DNA from 2 places in the Sporosarcina contaminans genome. Region 2 is predicted to be linked to the other one. Evidence: riboswitches for the same ligand, from Rfam matches in the RefSeq annotation. Region 2 holds a riboswitch; the other holds the start of a gene.
What was found. Region 2 has a riboswitch for cyclic di-GMP ahead of ACFQ38_RS13385 (methyl-accepting chemotaxis protein). Riboswitches for the same ligand answer to the same signal wherever they lie in the genome.
Positions count from the first base shown of each region.

Region 1: it holds a riboswitch for cyclic di-GMP, as region 2 does, so the genes downstream of both, ACFQ38_RS12530 (response regulator) here and ACFQ38_RS13385 (methyl-accepting chemotaxis protein) in region 2, are expected to answer to the same signal.

Region 1 is NZ_JBHTLT010000100.1:406-12,827, reverse strand. It holds gene ACFQ38_RS12540 (polysaccharide deacetylase family protein) at 1-845, shown strand, start outside; gene ACFQ38_RS12535 (SIMPL domain-containing protein) at 1,012-1,659, opposite strand; cyclic di-GMP riboswitch class II at 2,052-2,135, shown strand; gene ACFQ38_RS12530 (response regulator) at 2,195-2,839, shown strand; gene ACFQ38_RS12525 (hypothetical protein) at 2,880-3,638, opposite strand; gene ACFQ38_RS12520 (hypothetical protein) at 3,709-4,482, opposite strand; gene ACFQ38_RS12515 (hypothetical protein) at 4,507-4,932, opposite strand; gene ACFQ38_RS12510 (S-layer homology domain-containing protein) at 5,224-8,181, opposite strand; partial or broken gene ACFQ38_RS12505 (IS3 family transposase) at 8,387-8,530, shown strand; gene ACFQ38_RS12500 (hypothetical protein) at 8,668-8,790, opposite strand; gene ACFQ38_RS12495 (helix-turn-helix domain-containing protein) at 8,796-10,067, opposite strand; gene ACFQ38_RS12490 (hypothetical protein) at 10,474-11,229, shown strand; gene ACFQ38_RS12485 (hypothetical protein) at 11,304-12,422, shown strand, end outside.
Region 2 is NZ_JBHTLT010000111.1:738-12,252, forward strand. It holds gene ACFQ38_RS13375 (sodium:solute symporter family protein) at 1-881, opposite strand, end outside; gene ACFQ38_RS13380 (SDR family NAD(P)-dependent oxidoreductase) at 907-1,659, opposite strand; gene ACFQ38_RS13385 (methyl-accepting chemotaxis protein) at 1,670-3,397, opposite strand; cyclic di-GMP riboswitch class I at 3,497-3,579, opposite strand; gene ACFQ38_RS13390 (TetR/AcrR family transcriptional regulator) at 3,848-4,417, shown strand; gene ACFQ38_RS13395 (SDR family NAD(P)-dependent oxidoreductase) at 4,492-5,430, shown strand; gene ACFQ38_RS13400 (bifunctional transcriptional activator/DNA repair enzyme AdaA) at 5,501-6,091, opposite strand; partial or broken gene ACFQ38_RS13405 (APC family permease) at 6,033-7,360, opposite strand; gene ACFQ38_RS13410 (MMPL family transporter) at 7,643-9,760, opposite strand; gene ACFQ38_RS13415 (hypothetical protein) at 9,757-10,158, opposite strand; gene ACFQ38_RS13420 (sensor histidine kinase) at 10,234-11,515, opposite strand, start outside.

The DNA of each region.
Region 1 (12,422 bases), on a different contig from region 2:
TCAGTGCCGATTCGGAAAACGACACGCTCTATAAAAAAATCCAGCTATACGCCAAACAATTTGATATTGAGCCGATCGATGCAAAAATCGATCGGGTTTGGAAGGCGATTCCTGGATACAATGGGCAGCGCATTGATGTAAAAGCTTCGTACAATAAAATGAAGAAAGCCGGCAAGTTCGATCATGCCAAACTTGTATTTGAAGAAGTACCGCCCGCTGTCCATTTGGATGATCTATCACCTCCTCAGCCGATCTTCAGAGGGAATCCCGAAAAGCCAATGGTGTCCTTGCTCATTAATGTTGCCTGGGGAAATGAATTCATTCCGCCCATCCTCAACATTTTGAATGACCATCAAGTGAAAGCAACATTTTTCTTCGACGGTAGCTGGGTGAAAAAGAATCCGGATATTGCTTTGTTAATATACAATGAAGGGCATGAAATTGGCAATCATGCGTATAGCCATCCTGACCTTCAGCAACGCTCCAAAGCCGAAACTTTAGAAGAAATCCAAAAGACAAATGAGGTCATCTACCAAGCAATCGGTGTCCAGCCAAAATGGTTTGGACCGCCGAGCGGAAGCTTCAATCAGCAAACAATTGAAGCCGCACACGAATTGAATATGAAAACAATTTTATGGACAGTCGATACAGTCGATTGGAAAAAACCGAAACCTTCTGAAATGGTGAGACGAGTTGTATCTCAAGTGGAAAACGGCACGATGATTCTCATGCATCCAACTGATCCGGTCGTAAAAGGGTTAGATACAATGCTTACGGAAATCAAAGCGAAAAATCTCCAAATTGGTACAGTCAGTGATCTGATGAGCGAAAAGAGGGTTGATTGACAACTCGTGCCGATGCCTTTCTAAGATACGGTTATACAGCTTCCCCCTTCAAAATAAAATACAAAGGCAGGCCAATCAGAAATAGCCTGATCGGCTTGCCAAAATAATTATAGAAAAATAGTATCTTTTTGTTTCTCATTACAAACACGCATCCAACTCCCACATTTCAATACTCGTACTGCACTCTCATCGTTGATTGGATCATAATTTGCCCCCCTTCAATCGGCGTCGTACTATCCGACATGGCGACCGATTTGAAAGCGACCGGCTGTCCGCTTCTCTCAACTTCAATGATGTTGACTGGTTGAGGGTCTATTTGCAAATGCAATGTTTCTGCAATTGTCCGTGCTTTCGATTGAGCATTTTTTAAAGCTTTAACAATAGCTTCCTGCCTATGGAGCTCAATGTCTTCAACTGAAAATTCTACATTTGTCACCCTGTTTGCTCCATTCGCAACTGCAACATCAATCACAGCGCCCGCTTGCTGAACATCCGTTAGCGTCACTGCAATTGCATTCGTCACTTCATATCCTCGAAAAATTTGTTCTCCATCACGAAAATCATATCTAGGGAAAATCGTATAAGCCACTGTTTGAATATTTTCCCTTGGCACGCCCAAACGAAGTAACGATTGAATTACTTGATTCGTCAAAGCCGCATTTTCCTGCTGTGCCTCTTGCAGCTCTTCGCTTCGCGTATTGATTTCCAAATGAATGGTTGCAACATTTGGCTCAACCGCTACCTTCCCGTTTCCTACAACCGTAATGTGCCGGGAAGTTTTTTTCACCTGCTGATGAATATACGGATAATACAAAGCTTTCTCCTCCATTTGTTTGATTGGCAAAGCATTCGTTTGAAGCGTAGAATGTCAATAAACAACTAGTCAATGGCCATTTCCACAAAGTTCATTAATACAATATATGACTTCATACTCTATCAAATACAAAAACCTTCAACGTATAATGGGGTATAAATACTAACCGTGGGGGATGAATATCGCAGTTTGCATTCATAATTGTCCGAAAATCCCCGCATAGAACTAATCAATCCTATCCGTCAATAAACTGCTTTAGTCCGCCCACTTAAACTTTAAACAATTTGATCTGATCATAAAAATCTACCCAAAAAAACAAAAATAGAATCAATTTACCTCCATAAACTGACAAAGTATTCATTTTTCTTTATATATACTATACATAGTTACTAAATACATTTGGAAACGATGAAATACATCTCTTATTTGGGCACCTAAGATGTATGGAGTTACTGGTGCAACCGGCCTGATTAGACTTCGACCTTTTGTCGAGCTACTCGGGTTTTTATTTTGACGGAAAGGTGGATATGGACGGATGCGTATTGGAATTGTAGAGAATCATCCTGTAATGAGGAAAGGGTTAGTTTCCCTTTTTGCGGCGGATCAGCGATATGAAGTGGTCGGGGAAGCTGATCATAATGCAGATGCAATGAAACTACTTAGTAAAGTTAAGCCTGATCTATTTATCGTCGATTTACAGTTGGGACAAGAGTATGGTTTGGATTTCATCGTTGAAGCTAAAAAAAGAGGATATGCTGGCAAATTTCTCATTTTCACTTCTTCCATTAGTAAAAAAGATTTCTGGAGAGCTCAGGAGATCGGTGTAGAAGGATTAATTTTGAAGGAAGCCTTGCCGGAAGAAATCTTACACGCATTGCAGATCATCCAGAAAGGTCGAAAATATTACGATAGTAGTATTGTTGAGTTCAAAATCAATTCACATCGATTGCATTCGAATCAATACGACAGTATCGAACAGTTAACACCAAAGGAAATGGAGGTTTTATTGAAATTAGGAAAAGGATATTCCAATAAAGAAATTTCACAGGCCTTGTTTATAACTGAGTACACAGTGAAAAAACATGTTAGCCAAATTCTTTCAAAGTTGGAACTATCCGATCGTACACATGCTGCCTTATTTGCAAATGCCATCGGATTAGTAACGTATATGGCAAATTGATGCTAAAAAAGCTTCGCAAATGACGCGAAGCTTTTTAATTTTATAGATCAATCGGTAATACAGCGATTATAGGCTCCTCAACTTCAGTACGTTCCTCTTCCTCAGTTGTTTCATCTGCTGGAATGCTGTCATCTTCTTCATCTGTTTCCTCATCTATAGGCAAATCTATTTCCTCGCCCAACTCGGCATCTGGATTCGTTCCTTCTGCAGTGCCTTTCTCTTCCTCAAGTAATTCTCCATCTGTTTCTTCTGATTCTTCTTTCTCCTTCCCAAGATTTCCTTCTTCTCCAATTGCGTCTGCATCATCATTTGTCTCTGGCATATTTCCATTGCTACCGCCCGGATTCGGATTGGAAACCGGCGGAGTCATTTTACTATAATAGTCTAATTGTGCCATCGCTTCGGCAAGAGCGGCATCCAAGTCTGCTATAATTGCTGCTTTCTCGTCTGTTAGATCAATCTGCAAACCACCAAGAAGATTTGCTGCATAATCTTGCAGCATTTTAACTCGTAAAGCTGTTTCTTCCGCAGTGAATTGTGCCAATTCAGCATCTGCCCGCAATATTTCTTCTCTTATTGCCTCTCTCAATTCACCCATGAGCCGTTCTTTTTCACTCGCTATCGCCTGGTCGATTTGCTCAATCGAAGCTTCCTTTTTCGTTATGAACCAACTCGTAAATAAACTTTGGATATTTTGACCTGCGAACGCCTTATTCATTCCAGTACCAAGCGCTATACTCAGTAATAATACTGCACATAATATACATACTTTTTTGAAGCTTATGTTTGGAAGTTTCATATACACCATCCCTCCGATCAAGGTAAATAAGGACCCCCATACAGCAGGTCCTTATTGTCTTTCGGCGATATTATTTATTAATGCCTTCTACGATTGCATCCAATTCCGCCTGAGCTTCCAATAGAAGTCTCTTTCCAACCATAGTGATGATTTTATCTTGTTCGGCTATCAAGTTATTATTTAACTGCGTGATTTTTGTACGAAGCTCATCGATTTTCGCATCGATCAGTGCCTTAATTTCTTCAATCGTTAAATCTGTATTTTTATCTAACTGTGCTTGAAGATCCTCTTTTGCATATTTAATGGTTTCCTCTAAATCATTAACTGCATTTTCTGTCGTCGCTTTAACGTCTTCAATCATTTTCTTCTGCGCTTCGCTTCCAGCTGTATTTGCATGTTTCTTTAAATCTTCATTAGCATATTCCAATGCTTTTTGGCCAGTTTCATTAATCAACCCTGCGGCAAAATCTTTAAGCGACTTGAATTGGCTCGATAGATAGCTTTCGATATGTGCTTTTTGCTCTTTTATCGAATCGATATGATTTCTGGCACTAGCTTCAATTCCTTTGTTCGTTGCTGCTGTAACGAATTCCCCTCGCTCGCCAATTTTATTTGACGCATCTTCTTTCAGTCCATTATATTCAGTCAAAAGCCCATCAACTTTGCCCTCACCGTAGTTTGCAACAGCTTCGGTAATTTGATTGCTCGATTTAGTAAATTGTGCGTCATACCAATTTTTCAAATGTGTCCCTGCATCTGTTGCACCGAGGGCAACTCCTACTCCCGATAGCAATCCAATCGCGACTGTTCCTGCAATGACTTTTCCTTTAACTGTTTTTAGCATGTAATTCTCTCCTTTGATTATCGTTTACTCATCCAATAGTTCTTCTATCATCTGTTCTACTTCGAATGTGATGTCGGCTTCGATATTAAGCTCGTTGATATAATCATCGAAGCTGTCTTGCTGCAAGTCTGCAACGATTTCATTTAGCTCTTTAACCATTTCAGCCTGTTGTATTTCGATATCTGTTTGTGTATTCTTGATGCTTTCATCACGCAGAATATCAAGGACTGTGTGAAAGGATTTTTTTGATTCCGTTACAAACTGGTTGAAATCTGCTAAACCATCTGCAATTTGTACTCCTGTCACAGTTCCCAAAATCTCGCTTTTTTGCTGAAACGCATCTTCATACCAGCTATAGAGATTCTGTGTTAGATTTGAATATGCATAAATCGTCGTCCCTGCACTTAATAAAATAACTAATAGAATGCAACTTCCTAATACTTTCTTCATCGCTCTGCACCTCTTAATTCATCTCCCCCATTTGAAAGAAAGTTGTATGTTTTTCAAACTATTCTTAGTATAGGTACATTAAGTTCGGACAACCTCCCTCTTACGAGTAATCTTTCAATGGCCAATTCGTCTACTGTAGTATTCTACTTTGGTGTAATTGCTTGTCTAACGAGGCAGCGATATAATTGGAAATCGTCTACTCCACAGATTACAATCCATTGAATGCAAAAAAGGCTTCGCAGAGATTTCTCTCCACAAAGCCTTATTCCTATCCAATTTATCAAATCAATTTTACTTCACATAAATATCTCGATTAAAGATTGCTTCGTTGCCCTCATAATCTTGCACAGGTGAAAATCGATCATAAACTAATCTGACACTTAATTTGTTTCGAAGAGGGTATAAGTCAACGTATTCCGAGTTTCTTGCGCCACGTGAATATTTAGATGAGTCGACTACTTCGATAATATAATCGCCATAATCATATTTGCCATTTCCGTTTGTATCAAAGTAAATGACATCCCTAATTCTACCATCAATCGGCACGTTATCTGCTACTGACGCTCTAATATTCGCTATAAATGTAGCATCCGTCCTAGAGCGCTCTATTGAAGCAATCGAGCTTCCATCTAAAATATGACCATCTAAAGTAATTTCAAGATCATTTGCATCCAATGCTCTGATCGTGTTACTAAATTCTAAGATTAGCGAAGACCCGTCAGGACTGACTGAAGCATAAGTCAGCTCTGGCTGTACTCCACTATAGAATGTTACATTTCCTGCCCCAGGCGATGCAATTGTGTTGCCCGCATTGTCTCGGATATTGTTTACAGTAAATAGCGCCGTTTTAGTTGACGGAATTCCGGATGACGGAACATGCACTGTCACGACCACAGATGTTGCCCGATCAGCCGTTCCAGTGATAGAAGTTGTAACGTAAGAACCGACCGGCAATGCTTTGTTATCCCAAGTATAGTTATTGATGTCTTGGACGGTATCCAAGTTTACACCACTGTCCGCATCAGAAACAGTGTAAGTTGCAGCTTGTTCGCCATAGTAAGATCCGTTTGGCAATGAACCTGTCGTAACCCCTGTAACAACTGGACGAACAGCATCATAAACAGTTCCATTTTCTACGACAAACGTTTGTGTTGCAATCGCATTTGGATTTGGAACGCCTGCTTTATCCACTACTGTATTAGCTGGAATACGCAATTGATACGTACCATTCGGTAATGGATAATGAATGGATAATATATTATTCGTAATCGTTGAGTTTTGCGAGTTGTAGTAATTCAGATTGACCGGTGTAGCCACTCCTGTTCGTTGGTCGATAACCGTTACTGAATTGTATCTGCCCATGGCAATATCTTCCGTAAAGTTCGCTACAATCTTTCCGTCTTTGTATTCAACGTTTATGAGCGCAGGAGCTATCGTATCTCGTTCCAATGTTACATTTGTTGAATACAGCTCGGCATTGTTACCTACCGTATCTTTCACATCCGCATCGACAAACAAGACTGCATTATATTTATCTTGATAAAATGCATTTGTCCCTGTTAAAACAACTGTTTTCGCATCTTTGCCTGCAGCTGCAGTTAAATGAGTAATCGTTCCGTTCGAATGAACAAGGCGCGCTTTTCCTGTAAAGGATGCGATGTTCATTTCTTTGTCGTACGTCAATTCAATCCGGTTTTCGCCGATCACTTTGACATCTTTGACAGATGGCGCTACCGTATCTGCAGTAATTTTAATGGATGCTTCCACCGGGTTTGGAGATGCAAAATTGTTGCCATAGTCTTTCACGTTCAGCAATTTCACCGTTGCAGTTGTACCAGCCTCGATTTGTTTGCTTGCTGTTACATTTAAACGGTTCGGATTGGACGGATCGTTAGTGACTGTAGCAACTGTATCATTGACATATGCAATGACACCCGCTGCGTTAACTGGCTCATCGAATAGCACTGCAAATGAATTCGTTGACGTTTTCGCAGTGGCGGAGCCCGATACAAATTTTGGTGCTACCGTATCCTTCGCCTTCAAGATCTCCGTGTACTCCTCGAACTTCCCGCCATTTGCCGCCTGAATGGCATCTGTCGCTTTCACCGCATATTCTCCGTCAAAAATCCAGTCAGCTGTAATTGTTAATGTTTTTCCATCTTCGGATAGGACACCTGTTAGTTTTCCTGGGTTCGTTGTCGAACCGGATACCGATGTAAACATAATGTTTCGTACATGATTGGTTCCATCTAAGACAGAAGACTTCGAAACTGCAGTCGCAAATTTCACTTCGACTTGTTTCGCATTGATTGCCTTCACTTCTGTTACGAAGCGATCATCTGCTGCATAGTCAAACTTCATTTCAATCGTTTTTTCAGCTGTCGAATCACCTTTTGTAAGGGTTACGACATAGCTTCCTGCCTCTTTTCCTTCAGCTGCTTTTGCAGTGACGCCTTTTTCAGCTATGAGAGAATCTACATATTTTTGGACGGCTGCCAATTTGTTTTGAGCAGTTGCCGATGGGCCGCCAGAAACTGTGACCGCACCCGCTTTTATTTGGTCGGCAGCTGCATCGACCGCCACTTGATCCTCATCTACTTTTGGCGTTACAAACGCTTCTCCTCTAAAAACAAATGAAGCCATTTGACCACGTGTTACAAATGCGTTTGGTGAGAAAGTAGTCGGTGTTGTGCCTGTCGTAATATCATGTGCATAAAGTGTGCGGACAAATTCCATATGCCATTGTCTTTCATTAATATCCGTAAATGGAAGATAGATCGGCTGATCCTCCAAATCAAATCCAAGCACAAGGATTTTGGACATTTGCGCTCTTGTTAAGCTATCATTCGGTCTAAATGTATTATCCTCATAACCTGAAATGATACCCTCTTCAACAAGCGCAGCGATATATTTATAATACGCATTCGTCTTGCTCACATCTTTGAAGCCCGGATCTTTCACATTATTTGTATCCAAATCCAATACCATTGCCAACAGCTTTGCCGCATCTTGTCGTGTAATGTTCTGGCCTGGCTTGAACGTACCATCCGCATATCCGCTAATCATACCAGCCGCAGAATATTTCATAACCGCTTCGTAAAAGTGATGGCTTGGTATATCCCTTACATCAGAAAATGATGGCGTTTCCGCCTTTGTATGTACTGGCGCTGCCGCAACAAACGCTCCACCAACTACTGCCGTTGCCAATGTCGCTTTGAATGCTTTTTGATAGCTCTGTTTCTTCATCATTAAACCCCCAACCCCTTTATATAATTATGTTTCTATCACAAAATTTAACGTAATAATAGCAATTTACTAACCTATTATCAGTATAATTTAACTGGAAGTTTTGTGCAACTTGATGTATAGGACTGTAGCAGGATTTGATTTGTCTGGAAAGATAAAAAATAAAAAAAATCCAGCATATCGCTTAAACTGTACCTTATAAGATGGACGTCGAGGAAACTGTTGGGACAACGCATCCCAAGAATCGTACTTTGGGCATTTTAAAGATGAAACCTCTATAAAAGAATGTGTAACATTAGAACAGGTAAAGCAAGAAACCATAAGATATATGACGTACTACAATTATTATTGAGGTCAGTGGAATTTTAAAAAGCTACCGCCTGTAAAATACAGACAGTAGCTTCAGCAATCCTTTACAAAGGGCACAGTTTACCTTGTATAGCTGACTTTCTTTTAACAATAGACAACTTCTGGCGAATACACTATGAATTAGTTCAATACATGCGGAGGCCCTACATCTGGCTCATTTTGAATTTCGATATCAGCTGGGCTCCATGCAAGACATAGCATAATGCCAAATGCAAAACTTAAATAGATGATCCGCTTCTTCAATTCCTTCACCTCCTTTCCCTTGTGAGTCGTTCATAAGCGACAATGCATAATGTCTGGCATTCGTGTGCTAACTTATATCTTTTTCGGTTTGCATAATAGAGTGCCATATGCCGTGACGCATCTTTCAACTCTTTCCATTCTTCATGAGAATAAAAATAACGGATGCACAACAGCATACTCTGTTCATAGCGTTGGAACTCATGAACTGCATGGAACATCTTTGCTTCAAAGTAATTTAATTGCATGCATTCCCTTTCCGACAATGGCATTCGCCGGATTAGCCTAATGATTTCCCCAACTGCCATGAAGTCTTCCATGCTGTTCAATATCGTTAGTTTCATTTTGTACGATACAAATAGATTGGAGCTATTCAATCGCTGCTTCATTTCTATGCTTTGGTTAATCGTTTTAAGTGCGTCATAGTAGTTTTTTTCATGCCATTGGACAATCGCCAAATTGTGATAAAGCCTTGCAGTCGTTTCGTTTATTTGTCCGCCTAATACACTCAATCCCTTTTTAATATGTGGAAAAGCTTCAGCATATTTTTGTTGTTCCAAGTACAAAGCGGCAATTAAATTATAGCAATCGCCGGTGGCAGTCCAATCATGGAGCTCCAAATACCCATGCTGTGCTTTATAAGCATATTGAAGTGCTTCGGCATAGTCATATAAATGATAGAGTGCGAGTGAAATATTGTAATAGATCTTCGCTCTTGTATAATCATCTTTTATCATTTCAAGGGCGTCTTTGAATTGTTCTATGCTTTGTAGATACTGTTTATTGAAGTAATCATACAAGCCTAAGATGTATGTGGATATTCCATTCAGTGGTGTTCCAAGAGTCTTAATTGAATTCCTGGGGATGTGGGCAATTTCTGTAGAGTAGTGTTTCTGGGCTTCGGTTATTTGGCCAGCTTTTACCAGTTCGGCGTATTGCAACAAGTTATAGATAGCTTCTTGCGATAATGATGGAATGTACGTAAATTTGGTGGCATGTTTTGCTTTAAAACGGGGAAGATCTTCCATGTTTTCTCTGAGCAGATGTTCATACTTCATCAATACGCTTTGCAGTTCTGAATCATGCGTATGATGCTTGTACAAATATGGAGCTGGAACGTTAAACCGATCGGCAAGCAATTCAAGAACATCTTTAGAAGGCTCAAAACGTCCACTTTCAATATTGCTATAATGGGAGGCGGAAATAATACCGGTACTCGCCTCCTTTTGAGACAATCCTACTGCTTCCCGTAATTTCCGGATTCGGATGCCGATATGCATAAAATTTCCTCCAATCCATCTTCTTACATTTAATTGTAATGAAAAGCTCATATACTTTCAAGTAAATAATTTAATAATTACATATATTCTAACTTTAAAATTTGATTTGCCGATAGACAAATGATTCTTCCTTCCTTTATATAGAAGAAACGATCTATTTTTTTCTATTAACTTTTTCTTTTTCTCCCCGATTTCATAGCTGTTCAATAGGTTGATTTGCTAATTGTTTTGTCAAATAAACAAATGAAATGTCGTTTCTTCCACGTCCCGCTCTACGTCAGTTCATTAATTATGTATTTAACCAATATTTAAACTATTCTATACAAGATGCTATACTAATAGTATGTTGGACAACATACTATTAGAAGGCGGACTGGCCAGCCGGCTTCCCAAAGGAGAAGAGATCATGAAAAAGGTTGTCACATTTGTCTTGGCAGGGTTCCTTGTTGGTAGTACACAGTTTTCCGTCCAAGCATCAACCATCTCGTACGCAGATCAAATCGTCTCCATGCAACCCGGCGTCACAGCGGAAGAACTCGCTGAACAAGTGGAAGAGTTGGTCCTTTCCACCGGTATGAGCGAGGAAGAAATTTACGAAGCAATGTATAAAGAGATTGAAAATCAAAATGAAATGGCAGCTTTGGAAGCAAAACAACTATCCGAAGAATATGAAGATTACTCTGCTTCTGAAGATGCGGAAATCCAAGGTGGCGGCGGATCCGCGCTTTACATCGTCGGTCCGAGCTCTCGTGGGGATTTTTATTATACCCCTTCCGCAACCGCATACGTGAATCATGGGCATGTCGGTTTATACTATTCCAGCAATGTTATCGTGGAATCAATTTACCCTTCAGGCGTTCGCAGTATTTCAGCGAACGTTCGGAAGGTAGATAAAGGGGCTGTTGTTAAATCGATATCAACAACCCTTAACAACAAAAATAACGCCACATCATGGGCTTACAGTCAAATTGGTCAACCATATTCGCTCAATTTCGCCAACAACCGCAATACAGGCCATAACGGTGCTAAAAACTGTTCAAAGTTGATTTGGTCGGCATTCAAACTGAACGGTAACTTGGACCTTGATGTCGATAAAGGGTTCGGCGTATATCCAAGGGATGTACGTGACGCACCGCAAACACAGCTTAAGCGCAAAATTTAAAGTATCGCGGAACGAAGCAATACCCACGACTCCAATGGTGCTTCGTTCCGTTTCCCCTTAGGAGGCGGAAAGCTATGAATAAAAAGTGGTTAATTGGTGGACTGATCTGTTTGATCGCTATTATTTGCGTTTCTTTTTTCGCTTTCAACCGGCAATCTTCTATTTCTACATTATCTTACAAAACATTACCCCCACAGCTTATCGAGACTACAAAAACGATACTATATTTCTCCACAACTGCCGATCAGGATATGAACCGTGACGGACTGAGCTTTGCCGTGTTCGTTGACAATAAAGGTGATACGGATATTTACGAAATGGAAGGGTTAGAGTTAGGCACCGTTCTTGCAACAAACGACGCATTTTTTATGGAGGATCGGAGCAATGTATTTTTGATAAATTCTACGGGATTGAAGACATTTCCAATGGAAACTGAAGAGCATACTGGGGAGGTGACGGGTTTTCAAGATGGACTATTTTATAGTGTGAATAATTCTGGCTTTACCCAAGATGGCGGCTACTCCTCAAGAGTTAGATTCGGCGATGAAAACGGCTTTGACACCATGTCCATTCCATATTATTTACATATGTCCGGCATTGCAGACGGAGAACTGCTCATGGTGACGGATGAATCTGAGGAATCTGAGGAAATTTCATTGCAACGAATGCCGCTCCAAAGAGACATCGAGATCGAAAAAATCGTATCCCTCGGTCCACTTGGGGAACGTCTTGGCCTATCACCTATTCTGAAAGAGAACAGCATGTACTATATGATAATGAGCGATACCGAAAAACTAACTAGCGAAATTTATGCGGTTAACGAACAGACAAAAAGCGTCACCACAATTCCATTCTTCACGTTTAAGGATGCCGAAGATTACAGGCTGCGCATTCCATTTAATCTTAGAAACGCATCCGCCATTCATAATGGCATATTGTATTATGTGGACGGTATAGGAGAAGTTCACCTATACAATACCATTACTAACACCGTTGAGCCTTCTTTCTTTATCGAAGGCATCGATGAGGCATCTCCATACATGGCAGAGCAAACCTTCTTCAAAGACGGCAATTTATACGTTTTCCGCTATGACGCAGATGCGGGTGATGAGAAAACAAGATCTCACGTAATTGACACTTACGACCTATCCTCACAAAAACGAACAAATAAATTAACAATAGAAGACATTGAC
Region 2 (11,515 bases):
AAAGCAAGCATTAACGTTTCCGGGTTGGAGCTGTTCGGATATATCGACTTGAACGCTTCCCCTAACATACCCGGAATCCAGCTGATCGCAATGACAATGGAACCTGCGATAATCATACTCTTCTGAGCAACCCGCGGGCTTTTCGCCGCGGCTACCCTTTGCCCTAAATCGACTGCAGGTATGTCCCCTAATGCCAATACTAAGTACAGCGTCCAGAACTCTACCCCGCCACGCTTCAATAACTCACTAATATTCCACCATTCCGGATTAAATGTAACGTCCGGATAATAGAAGAATATAAAAATCGAGATTCCCAAAATACCGGCAATAGCAAGTGCCCCTTGCACAATTTCCGTATAAGCAACTGCCCATAAACCTCCGATAACAGAGTATAAAGCCGTCAATGAAACGAACAAGATGGCTGCCGGGATAAAATCAATTTGGAAAAGTTGTTGGATAATATACGTACCACCAACTGTCAGTGCCCCAGCATTGAAGACACCGAAAGCGACCGCCATTACGATGCCCGTATACGCACCTAACTTTTTACTGCCATATCGTAATCCATAATAGTCGGCCAACGTCCAGCCTCTTAATCTTCTAAGCGGTTTTGTCCAAATGAGCGCGCCTAAAATCATACATGTTCCGAGACCCCCCATAGTTGCGGAACCTTCAAAACCACCGCTCGTATAACCTGAACCGATTGCTGCGAAGAAAAACGGAGCTGCTAACATGGCAGCAACCAAGCTGCCTGTCACGACAGGCAGTGGCATGCTCCATCCTGCTACAATCAAATCTTCTGCTGTGTTAACCCGTTTATAGCCTTTGTAACCAATATAGTAAATAAAAATCAAATACAAACCAAATACAACAATATTCATCGTTCCGTATACTCCTGTCTATTTCTTAGCCGTTCATGACGACGCCGCCATTTGGCGTTAAAATTTGTCCTGTGTAGAAATTGGCGTTGTCCGACGCTAAAAACAAGACGCTCTTTGCAATTTCTTCCGGTTGAGCTAATCGCTTAAGCGGATATTTAGCCGATTCTTCTTCGACGTAATTGTCTCCGAATGCGCTCAAAATATTTGTATGTGTGCCGCTTGGCGCTACCGCGTTCACCAAAATATTGGGTGCTAATTCACGCGCCAAAGCTTTGGTAAACGCATTAATGCCGCCTTTTGCTGCAGAATAATGGGTGAACTCTTCACAACCTAAACTGCCGATATCAGAAGAGATATTAATGATTTTTCCTTTGTTTTGCTGCTTCATTCTCTTTGCAGCTTCACGGCTATTATTGAAGCAGCCGTATAGATGGACTTTGATCATTCGATCCCATTGTTCATCTGTCATTACCGTAATTGGAGCATCTTGTGCAAATCCTGCATTATTCACTAAAATATCGATGCAGCCAAGCTGTTCGTCCATATAGGCAAACATGTCTCGTACTTTGCTTGAATCCGATACATCCGCAAGGTAGGTCAAAGCACGGACTCCGAATTTTTCAGCCTCTTGGCGTGTTTGTTCGGCAACTTCTTGATCACCAACAAAATTTATTAACACATTTGCTCCGTACTCAGCAAATTGCAATGCAATTGCTTTTCCGATTCCCATACTGGAGCCGGTAATCAGTACATTCTTTCCTGTAAGCCCTAAGTTCATTTTTTTCACCTCATAGTTCAAATCGTTTAATCAGTGACTGCAATTCTTCAGCCGTTTTGTCCAATGACTCAGAAGCCTCGATCACTTCTTGCATCGATTTTAGTTGTTCTTCTGTTAGTTTCGATACATTCATAGAGAGTTCAGCCGATTGCTGTGATGCTGTTTTCATATTATTAACGGATGCCGCCACCTCTTCAGAAGAAGCGGAGATTTCCTGTGAAGCTGCGGAAATCTCTTGGATTTGACCTGCAACTTGTTCGGCGGAATTGACAATTTCGTGGAATATGTCCCCGGCTTTTGCTGTTTGATCCATCCCAACCCGCACATTCTCTTTTCCTTTTTCCATTACTAATAGCGAATCGTTTGAATTCGATTGGATATGGTTAATGAGCTTATAAATTTCTGAAGCCGAATGAGCAGATTGCTCTGCCAACTTCTTAACTTCCCCTGCTACAACAGCGAACCCTTTGCCATGCTCACCAGCTCTTGCTGCCTCTATTGCCGCATTCAACGCCAATAAATTCGTTTGTTCAGCAATATCTGTAATGAAATCTACAATGTTGCTAATGCGATTGGAGTTTTCATTCAAACCTTGAATTGTTTCATCAATTTGGTTGACTGATTCATTGATCAATTGCATTTGGGCAATAACTTGCTGAATGACCTCATTTCCTTCCTTCGCAGCATTTGAAGTGAAGTATGAGGATTCCGAAACGGTATTCGCTGATTCTGCGATTCGTTGAATGCTCATTGCAGACTCTTCCATAGCAGAAGCTGTTTCAACTGTCATAACCATCGTCGTCTCAGCATTTTTCGCAAGATGATCGACTTCTTTTGAAACATTCGTTGCATTTCGGTAAGACTCTTCAGCAGTTGTCGTCAGCTGAGTCGCAGACGATGCAACGATGTTTGACGTATTTCGGATATTCATAATGACGTGCTGTAAATTGGACACCATCTCTTTAATAGAGCCAGATAGTTTTCCGACCTCATCTTTTGATTCTTCCAATTCCACATCACGCAAATCGCCGCCCGCTACTTGATTGGCAATAACAACAGCTTTGTTTAACGGGCTGAGCAAACGGAGAATTGTAAAGAACAGAACTGCAAACAAAACAACAAGCCCAATGATTGCAATGACAATTTGCTTCGTTATGCTTTTTTGAATAATTGCTTCGATATAGTCAGCCGAATAGTCGATACCTAAGACAGCAATTGTATTGCCATTTTCGTCTTTTATTGGACTAAAGACCGTTCTCCATGACCCAAATGTATCTTCAAAGATACTTGTCACTTCTGGTCGATCATTTTCAATCGCAAGCTTTGCAGCTGTCATATGAACAGGTGCAATATCAGTGAACAATTCACCGACGTTATAGACATCTCCCAAATTATTTGTATAGCCGACAGGGTTGACGCCGCCATCTTCCATCTTCCAAATATAGCTCCAAAACATAATACCTTGCTGATCCAAAATATAGTCCAAGTGATTTTGCATTTTCACAAAATTCGAATCTGATTCATCTTTTGCATCGAACAACTTCTTTACATCTTTCGAATCAAGCTGCATCGCTGTCAAGAGACCAACGCTTTTAAGCTCTTGCTCAAGATCGCCTTCCAACTGATTCTTCAATTGGGAAATGCTTTGTGTAGTTGTTACAGCAAATAATGCAATGACAATCGCGAAAACAGTAAGCAATAATTTGAATTTAAGCGGAATGTTTTTTATAAAGCGCATGCCTTTCTTTTCCTCCTACTAAAAATAGTTTTTATAAATAAAAAAGCCTTTTCCAAATTAGAAATAGGCAAAATTAAAAAACCAGAAAAATGTCTAGTTTCATGCAGCTCAGCCATCATTGCATTAGCTTTAGACCTGGAGCTTTGCGTCCCTTTCTTTCAAAAGGTTTGCCAACTATAGTACTTAAAAATAGTAACATAGACTTTTTTAGTTAGCAATAAAAAGTACTATTTTATTTCGGTTTTTTAGTTACATACTACCTACCAAGTATAGGATATTTGAACCTTTAAAAAGAAACCGTTTTCTTTCCTTTTTTATGAATAAACGACTTAACATCGGTAATTAAATAGTTCAATTTACCTTCTAATTACAAAACGCACATTTATTAATTGACAATAATTGAATAGATCGCTACTATTTATTTGAACAGTGGTCAAATGAGGAGGTACTATGTCATCTCAAAAATCTGCGCAACGTGATCTCAGTCGAGAGATGATCATGGATGCTGCAAAGGATTTATTTATCGTAAAAGGATATCAGCACGTTTCGATGCGGCAAATCGCGAAAGAGCTTGGTTATAGCCACGGAGCTATTTACTATCACTTTAACAGTAAAGCAGAGTTGTTTTACGCACTTGTGGAAGATCATTTTAGCATGTTAGAACAAAAGCTGAAAGAGATCGCACAAGCCCCTCTCGCTCCAATTGAAAAACTAGAAGCCATTTTACTTGGCTATATCGAATTTGGCTTAAATCATCAAAGCCATTATGAAATTATGTTTTTAATCAAAGATGAGGAAGTGCGAAATTTCCTTAATCAGAGCCCGAATGAAACGTATGAGCTATTTGCGCAAACCGTGCATAGTTTGTGTGAGAAACAGCTATCCATTCAAGAGATTTGGTCTATTTTCTTAGCCTTACATGGTTTTGTTACTCACTATTTGCGCCATGTTATCCAATATGAAGAGGTAAGGGATATGGCGAAAGCACACGTCCAGTTTTTATTGAAAGGGATAAATTAAAATGAGCCATTTGCGTGGCTTTCTTTTATCACTTCATTTGAACAGTGGTCAAATAATAAATTGGGGGTTTATATATGAATAGAGCACTTGTATTAGGAGCATCCGGCGGTATGGGTTACGCGATTGTGAATGAATTAAGCAGCAGAGGTGTGGAAGTGACGGCATTTGCACGCTCGGAGCAAAAGCTGAACCACTTGTATGGTGAGCGACCGGAAATTACGATTCAAACAGGGGATATTTTTAACTTACACGATGTCATTGCTGCGTCCGAAAATACAGATATCATTTTCCAAGCGGCTAATATCCCTTACCCTGAGTGGGAAGATAACTTGCTCCCTTTCATTGGCAATGTTTTAAAAGCTGCAGAAACCCAACAAACCAAGCTCATTTTGATTGAAAACATTTATGCTTATGGCAAATCAACCGGTGCCAAAATGACGGAAAACACACCAAAGCAACCGACTACGAAAAAAGGTAAAATTCGATTGCAAGTAGAGCAGATGGTTAAACAATCAAATGTGCCAGCAATCATTGCTCACTTTCCAGACTTTTACGGACCGAATGCGGAAAATACATTATTGCATTTCACATTCAAAGATGCCGTTCAGCATAAAAAGGCAATGTACATCGGTAACCAAAAGATTAGCAGGGAGTTCATTTACACACCGGACGGGGCCAAAGCTGCGGTCAATTTATCTCTGCAGAGTAATGCGTATGGCCACAACTACAATATTCCTGGGTTTGGTGTCATTACCGGAGAAGAAATCGTTCAGATCATCCGAGAACTTTCCGAATACGATCGACCTGTTCGGACTGTATCAAAAAATATGATTCGATTCTTAGGTCTTTTCAATGCAAATATGCGCGAAGTCGTCGAAATGTTCTATTTGAATGAAGAGCCGGTTGTGTTGGATGGTACGAAATACGAAACTGAAATCGGTCCTCTGCCTCGCACATCCTATCACGAAGGAATCAAACAGACATTACAATACATGACAGCGCAAAGTGAATAGTCGAAAAAGCGCCACTCCCGTATAAAGGAAGTGGCACATTTCATTTATTTGAAAAGCAATACATTCAGCCCTACTTTTGATTTGAACAATTTCTGACATGAAGAGTACGAAATTGGTTCGGTGAGAATCCTGTATTTCTTTTAAATGCACTGTAAAAACTAGAGATACTTTGATACCCTATTTGATAACCAATCTGTGTGCTATTAAACTGCGTAGTTAAAAGTAATTCCTTCGCTTTATTAACCCTAAATTTTTCTAAGTACATTCGAGGTGTGCATCCTATTCGTTCTTTAAAAATCCGATTTAAGTGAAAGCGACTAACTCCCACATTTGATGCAATATCGTCTAAAGATAAGTTTTGAATATAATTATTTTTTATCAAGCAGATCGTATCTTCTAAAATAAAAGTAAGCGGATCATATTTACTTACACATAAATCAGGTCTACATCTTTTACACGGTCTATAACCAGCCTTTTGGGCTTCATCAGCAGATCCAAAAAAAGAAACATTCTCATCGTTCGGAATCCTAGACTTACAAGAAGGACGACAGAATATCCCTGTTGTTTTTACTGCATAAAAGAATACCCCATCATATGTGGCATCACATGATATGGTTGCTTTCCACATTGTATCCTTTGAAAGGTAATATTGATGACTCATTGGACTTCATGCCCCCTTATAGGCAAATACCTTTTTACTCAAATTCATATATACTGCATAAATTGCTAACACAACTAATGGTACAAATATATATAACCGAAAAAATGGAACGACCAAGAAACATAAAATCAAAGAGGTCAAGGATGCCCACCATGATAGTGTGTTCCTTTTAAATAATTTAACGCCTGCCGCCATCGAAAGAATATAAACTATTACCCCGAGTGAGGTTGGAATAAATAAAATATCATCAAATGTCAGTGTTAAAGCTTTCGTCACGATCACACCAGTTGTCGAAAAACAGATAATAAATAATACCATTCGTCTTGGAATATGAGTAGTTACATGTCGTTTTGAAAAAAACTTTGGGAAAGCCCCATCCCTACTTAATGAATATCCTAATTGCGTAAGGCTAGCTACAAAAGCATTAGATGTCCCTGTACAAATAATTAACGCCAAAATTGCAGTGACGGTTTTGGCCCCTACTCCTATTGTTTCTTCCATCATAACACCAATTGGAGATAGGCTGCTTTCTTGATTGCCATACGTTGCTGTTCCAATTGTTACAAGGCTTAATCCTAAAAATAGTAGTCCTATTATAATTGCACTAATCATTGAAGCTTTGACAATATCTTTTTCTGGCCTTTTAAAGTGCTCGGCCAAATTACAAATTGCTTCCCACCCGAAAAAGGACCAGAAAATAACCGTTATAGCACTTCCCACTGCAAACCATCCATTTGGGGCAAATGGTATGAAATTCTCCCATTGTATTCTTGAAAAAGAAACAAATACAGCTACCAGCAAAAGAATCAGCAATAAAGAACTCAATGCCAATGCAACTTTCCCACTAACATTTACGCCATAATAATTGAACGCCCCTGCAATGATTAATATCAAAATGGCAACCACTGCTGTTGTGAGACTTGATAATCCAAATGCCTGACTGACATAATAGGCGCCAGTTAAGGAAACGATTGTTTGACCGACTGCCGCTGTTACAAAGTAAAACCATCCAACGATATTGCCAAAATGAAACCCGAAGGAATTTCTTACAAAAATTGCTGCTCCACCAGCATCAGGGTACTTTCTTGCTAAACGAGCGAAGGAGTAAGCAAGTGGAAAACTAATTAAAATGACAATCAACCAAGACAATATAGATGCAGGACCTGCTATTGATGCAGTTATTCCAGATAAAAAAAGAACACCCGAACCTAATATAGCAGCAATATACAACGCGACTCCTTGATATAATCCAATTGATTTGTTATTCATAGGCTCATCTCCTTTATAGTAAGTAGTGTACTAATAAGAAGATGAACAATTCTTCCTGTTTTTTGCGGTTCAATTCTCGATTTAAAAACGTTTGACTCGTTTTTATAAACAAAAATATAGATAATCTATTGGATAACAAAATAATCGTAATGGTAGCCACTTCTCTGTGCCTTTCCATCTTGCTATTTTAAGAGTTACCCCCCTATGGATACTGACATTACTCTAAAAGAGGAAATAAAAAAGATGCCACTCCCGTATAAAGGAAGTGGCATTTTTCATTGATTACATACGCTTCGGCCAAAAACTCCATTTGCCTAACAATACTAATATTGAAGGAATTAGCAATGGACGGACGATAAACGTGTCGATTAAAATGCCAAGCGCCATTATGAAACCGAATAGCTTTAATTCATAAATCGGCATCGTCGCAAGCACTAAGAATGTCGCAGCTAAAATGAGCCCTGCAGAACTGATGACCCCTCCGGTACGCTCTACCCCTTTTCGCACTGCATCATCAAAAGACAACACTTTCATCTCTTCCCGGACCCTCGCGATAAGCATAATGGAATAATCTACCCCCAAAGCAACAAGGAAGACAAATGCATAGAGCGGAATCCTATAGCTAAGCCCATCAAGGTCCAAAAATATGCCGAACAGGAAGTATGCTAAACCGACTGTAGCCGCAAACGACAGCAAAATGCTTCCAATCATGTAAATCGGTGCAACGATTGACTTCGTTTGGAGACCTAACATAATTGTAATCAACACCGTCATTAGTATCATGACCATCCACGTGTCACGATCATTGATGTCTCTTAAATCAGCATTGATCGCCGTTTCGCCAGAAATATATAACATCGCATCCGTTAGATTAGCACCTTTTAAGATCTGTTCACTATCTTCGCGAAGCTTTAAGACCGCATCAAATGCTTTCTCATCATACGGATTGCCTTCAAATGTAATCGAGAATTTCGCCGCGTTACCATTCTCATTCAAAGGGTTTCCTTGCGTCGTTATTTGAGCTATGGCGGGATTTTCTTCTATTCGTTCAATTACTTTCTGTAACTTTTCCATCCCTAGTTCATTTTCCGAAACGATGAATAATGTTCCCGGCGCTAAACTTCCTTCTGAAAAGTCCTCTCCTAACCGCTCGTACCCAACTCTTGATGAAAGATCTTCCGGAAATGATGCAATTAAGTCGTATGACTCTTTCATATTTGTCATATTCCAGGCACATAACGCAAGCAGCAATAGGATTGGAACCATGAATTGCCAAGGTTTTTTTGTGACAACAGCCGCCACCTTGCCCCATATCGTTTTCTTTTCAACGGTTGTTTCTCCATATTTCGGTATGACTGGCCAAAACGCTTTCCTTCCAATCACTGCAAACAATGCCGGCAATAACGTCAATCCTGCAATAAGCATTGCACCAGCAGCAATTGCGAACACGGGTGCAAAGTTACGGTATGGCTCATAAAGGGCAAAGAATAAAGTTGCTACACCTAACACAATCGTGCTGCCGCTGAAAAATATTGGTTCTTTAACATGGCGCATCGTTTCCCTCATCGCTAAATTAGCATCTTCATGCACTTTTAACTCTTCCCGATAGCGAGAGAAAATTAGCAAAGAATAATCCGTTACGACCGCAAATAACAGAATCGTCATAATCGACAATGCTTGGCTATCTACGCCGAACCAGCCTTGTGCGGTTGTAAAACCGACAATCCTATCGACAACTGCGTAAACGATTCCCGCTCCAACTAAAGGAATCAACGTCAATAGAGGCGAACGGTAAATGATTAATAACAAAACTAAAATAAGCCCGACTGTAGATAACAACAAAACAATATCCGCTTGGCTAAACAGCTCAACCGCATCTGCAGCGATACCAGCAGGCCCCGTCCAAGACAATTCAATTCCATCCGCGACTTGATCTACAACAGTTTCCTTAATGGATTGGACTAATTTGTTCATGTCCTTTCCTTCAAGATTTTGCGGCAATGATAAAGGAATGAAAAACGTTTCCTTATTCTCCGATAAAAACGCGGCGCGCTGCTCAGACTGTAATTGGGATAAAGGAATGACATCTATCTCATCAAACGCATAATCCTCAGTCAAAGATTCTATCGCTTGTGCGAAACGGATCATCTCTTCATCTGACAGCTCACCGTCTTTGTGGAAGACTGCAAAGAGCGGGATGCCCCCATCATTCGGAAAATACTTTTCCAACTCATGCGCAGCCACGATCGATGGTGCATCTGAAGGCAGGCCTGAGTCTTTATTGGCAATGACATGCTCCTTACTTCCCGGCGCAAGTGCTGACAGCACAATTGCAATAACGAGCCAACTCCCTATGAAGAGCCACCAAAGACGATTTCCTTTTAATTTTCCCTCCGTCATGATCTCCTTCCTTCTTTTTCAATAAGGAATGTCAATAAAACAAACAGTACAAAGCTGATAAGCAAGATGCTTCCGCCAACAATATAGAAAATGAGCGAGAATGTTTCATTCACACCGAATGGCTGCATGAATTGGAACCACATGCCCGCTGTTAAACCGATTGAGCCGATAATCGCTGTAAATGCATGAAAAGTAACCAGCTTTTTAGCCCTTACCTTAAACAGCTTATAGAATATGCCCCATGCAAATACCGATAACCATCCGACAACTAAAATATGCGCGTGTATCGGTCTAAATGCATAAGATCCTGCCCCAGCCATATGAGAACCTAAAAATGCCCCGATCAACCCAAAAATTGCTGAAATTCGAATTAGCCGTATACTCCATTTTTCTTGCAAACCGAATTCCTCCTCTTTCTTTCAAGTTATAGCTTTATCTTAAAGAGGCAACATGAACGGAACATGAACAGCATATTACAATTTGGGAAGAACAATCGTAAATGTCGTGCCAACACCTTTCTCACTATCAATATAAACCGACCCTTGATGAAGCTGGACAACTTGCTGGACGATGGACAACCCTAAGCCGGTTCCTTCTGTTTTGCTTGTGCGAGACACATCCACACGGTAAAAACGATCAAATACTCTTGGCAAATGCTCTTGTGCAATCCCGATGCCTTCGTCACGCACTTCAATTTTCACCTGGTCTTCTCCATCAGTTAAAATGATATCTACCGCGCTTTTCTCTTCTGTATATTTCAATGCATTGGAAAGTAAGTTTTCCCATACCTTTTCAAGAAACGCAGGATCCCCTGTAAACGCTACTTCATCCAATTCCATTGAAACAGCAATTTCTTTTTCTTCAGAGAACCATCGATATTTGCGCACTGTTTCTTTAATTTGCTCATCCAGCCGAAACGACTTCGGGTGTAAAGGGGATGATAACTGATCCAAAGAGGTCAATAATAGCAACTGTTTCGTCAAAGAAGATAGCCTTTCCGTTTCGGATTGAATGACAGCTGCGTACTGTTTTCGATTCATTTTTGATAAATCTTCATTTTTCAACAAATCCGCATACCCCTTTATATTCAATAAAGGAGATTGAAAATCATGAGATACATCGCTAATGAATTCTTTTCGTATACGATCATTCTCGCTTAATCTTTCCGTCATTTTTTGAAAGCTGTGAGCTAACTGCCCGATTTCGTCTTTTCGATGAATATCGAGCGTCCCTGTGAATTGCTCTTCTCCTACTTTCTTTGTAGCTGCAGTAAGCTTTGTAATTGGTTCAATCAATTTCTTAGCAACAATCAGCATGGAAAGCAAACTGAACACCGCCATGACGACAACCATGCCGCCTAACAGAAAGTGGACCTCTGTAAACAGCATTTTAATATTTGGACGCATAAACAGTGCATATTTTTTCCCATCTACTTCAAAAGGGACACCAACCGTATTCGCAAGCTGATCGGAAAAGAAGCCTGTCATGAACGTCTCCGTCTTCAAATCGCGCATGCCGTGATATTGCTCCCCATTTAGTACAAGCTCAACTGGCTCCTTACCTAAATTTTGCTTGCGGAACGGCTCACCATAAAAAACCGCTTTCCCATCTTCATCTACAACATATAATTTATAGCCAACTGCCGCCTGTGTTTCAAAGAAATCAGTCAGACTCGCAGCATTGTCCGACTCGATGTAATGGGCAAGTGAAGTAGCGATATTCATGTTCTTTTCGTCATTTTTGCTTTTCAATTGT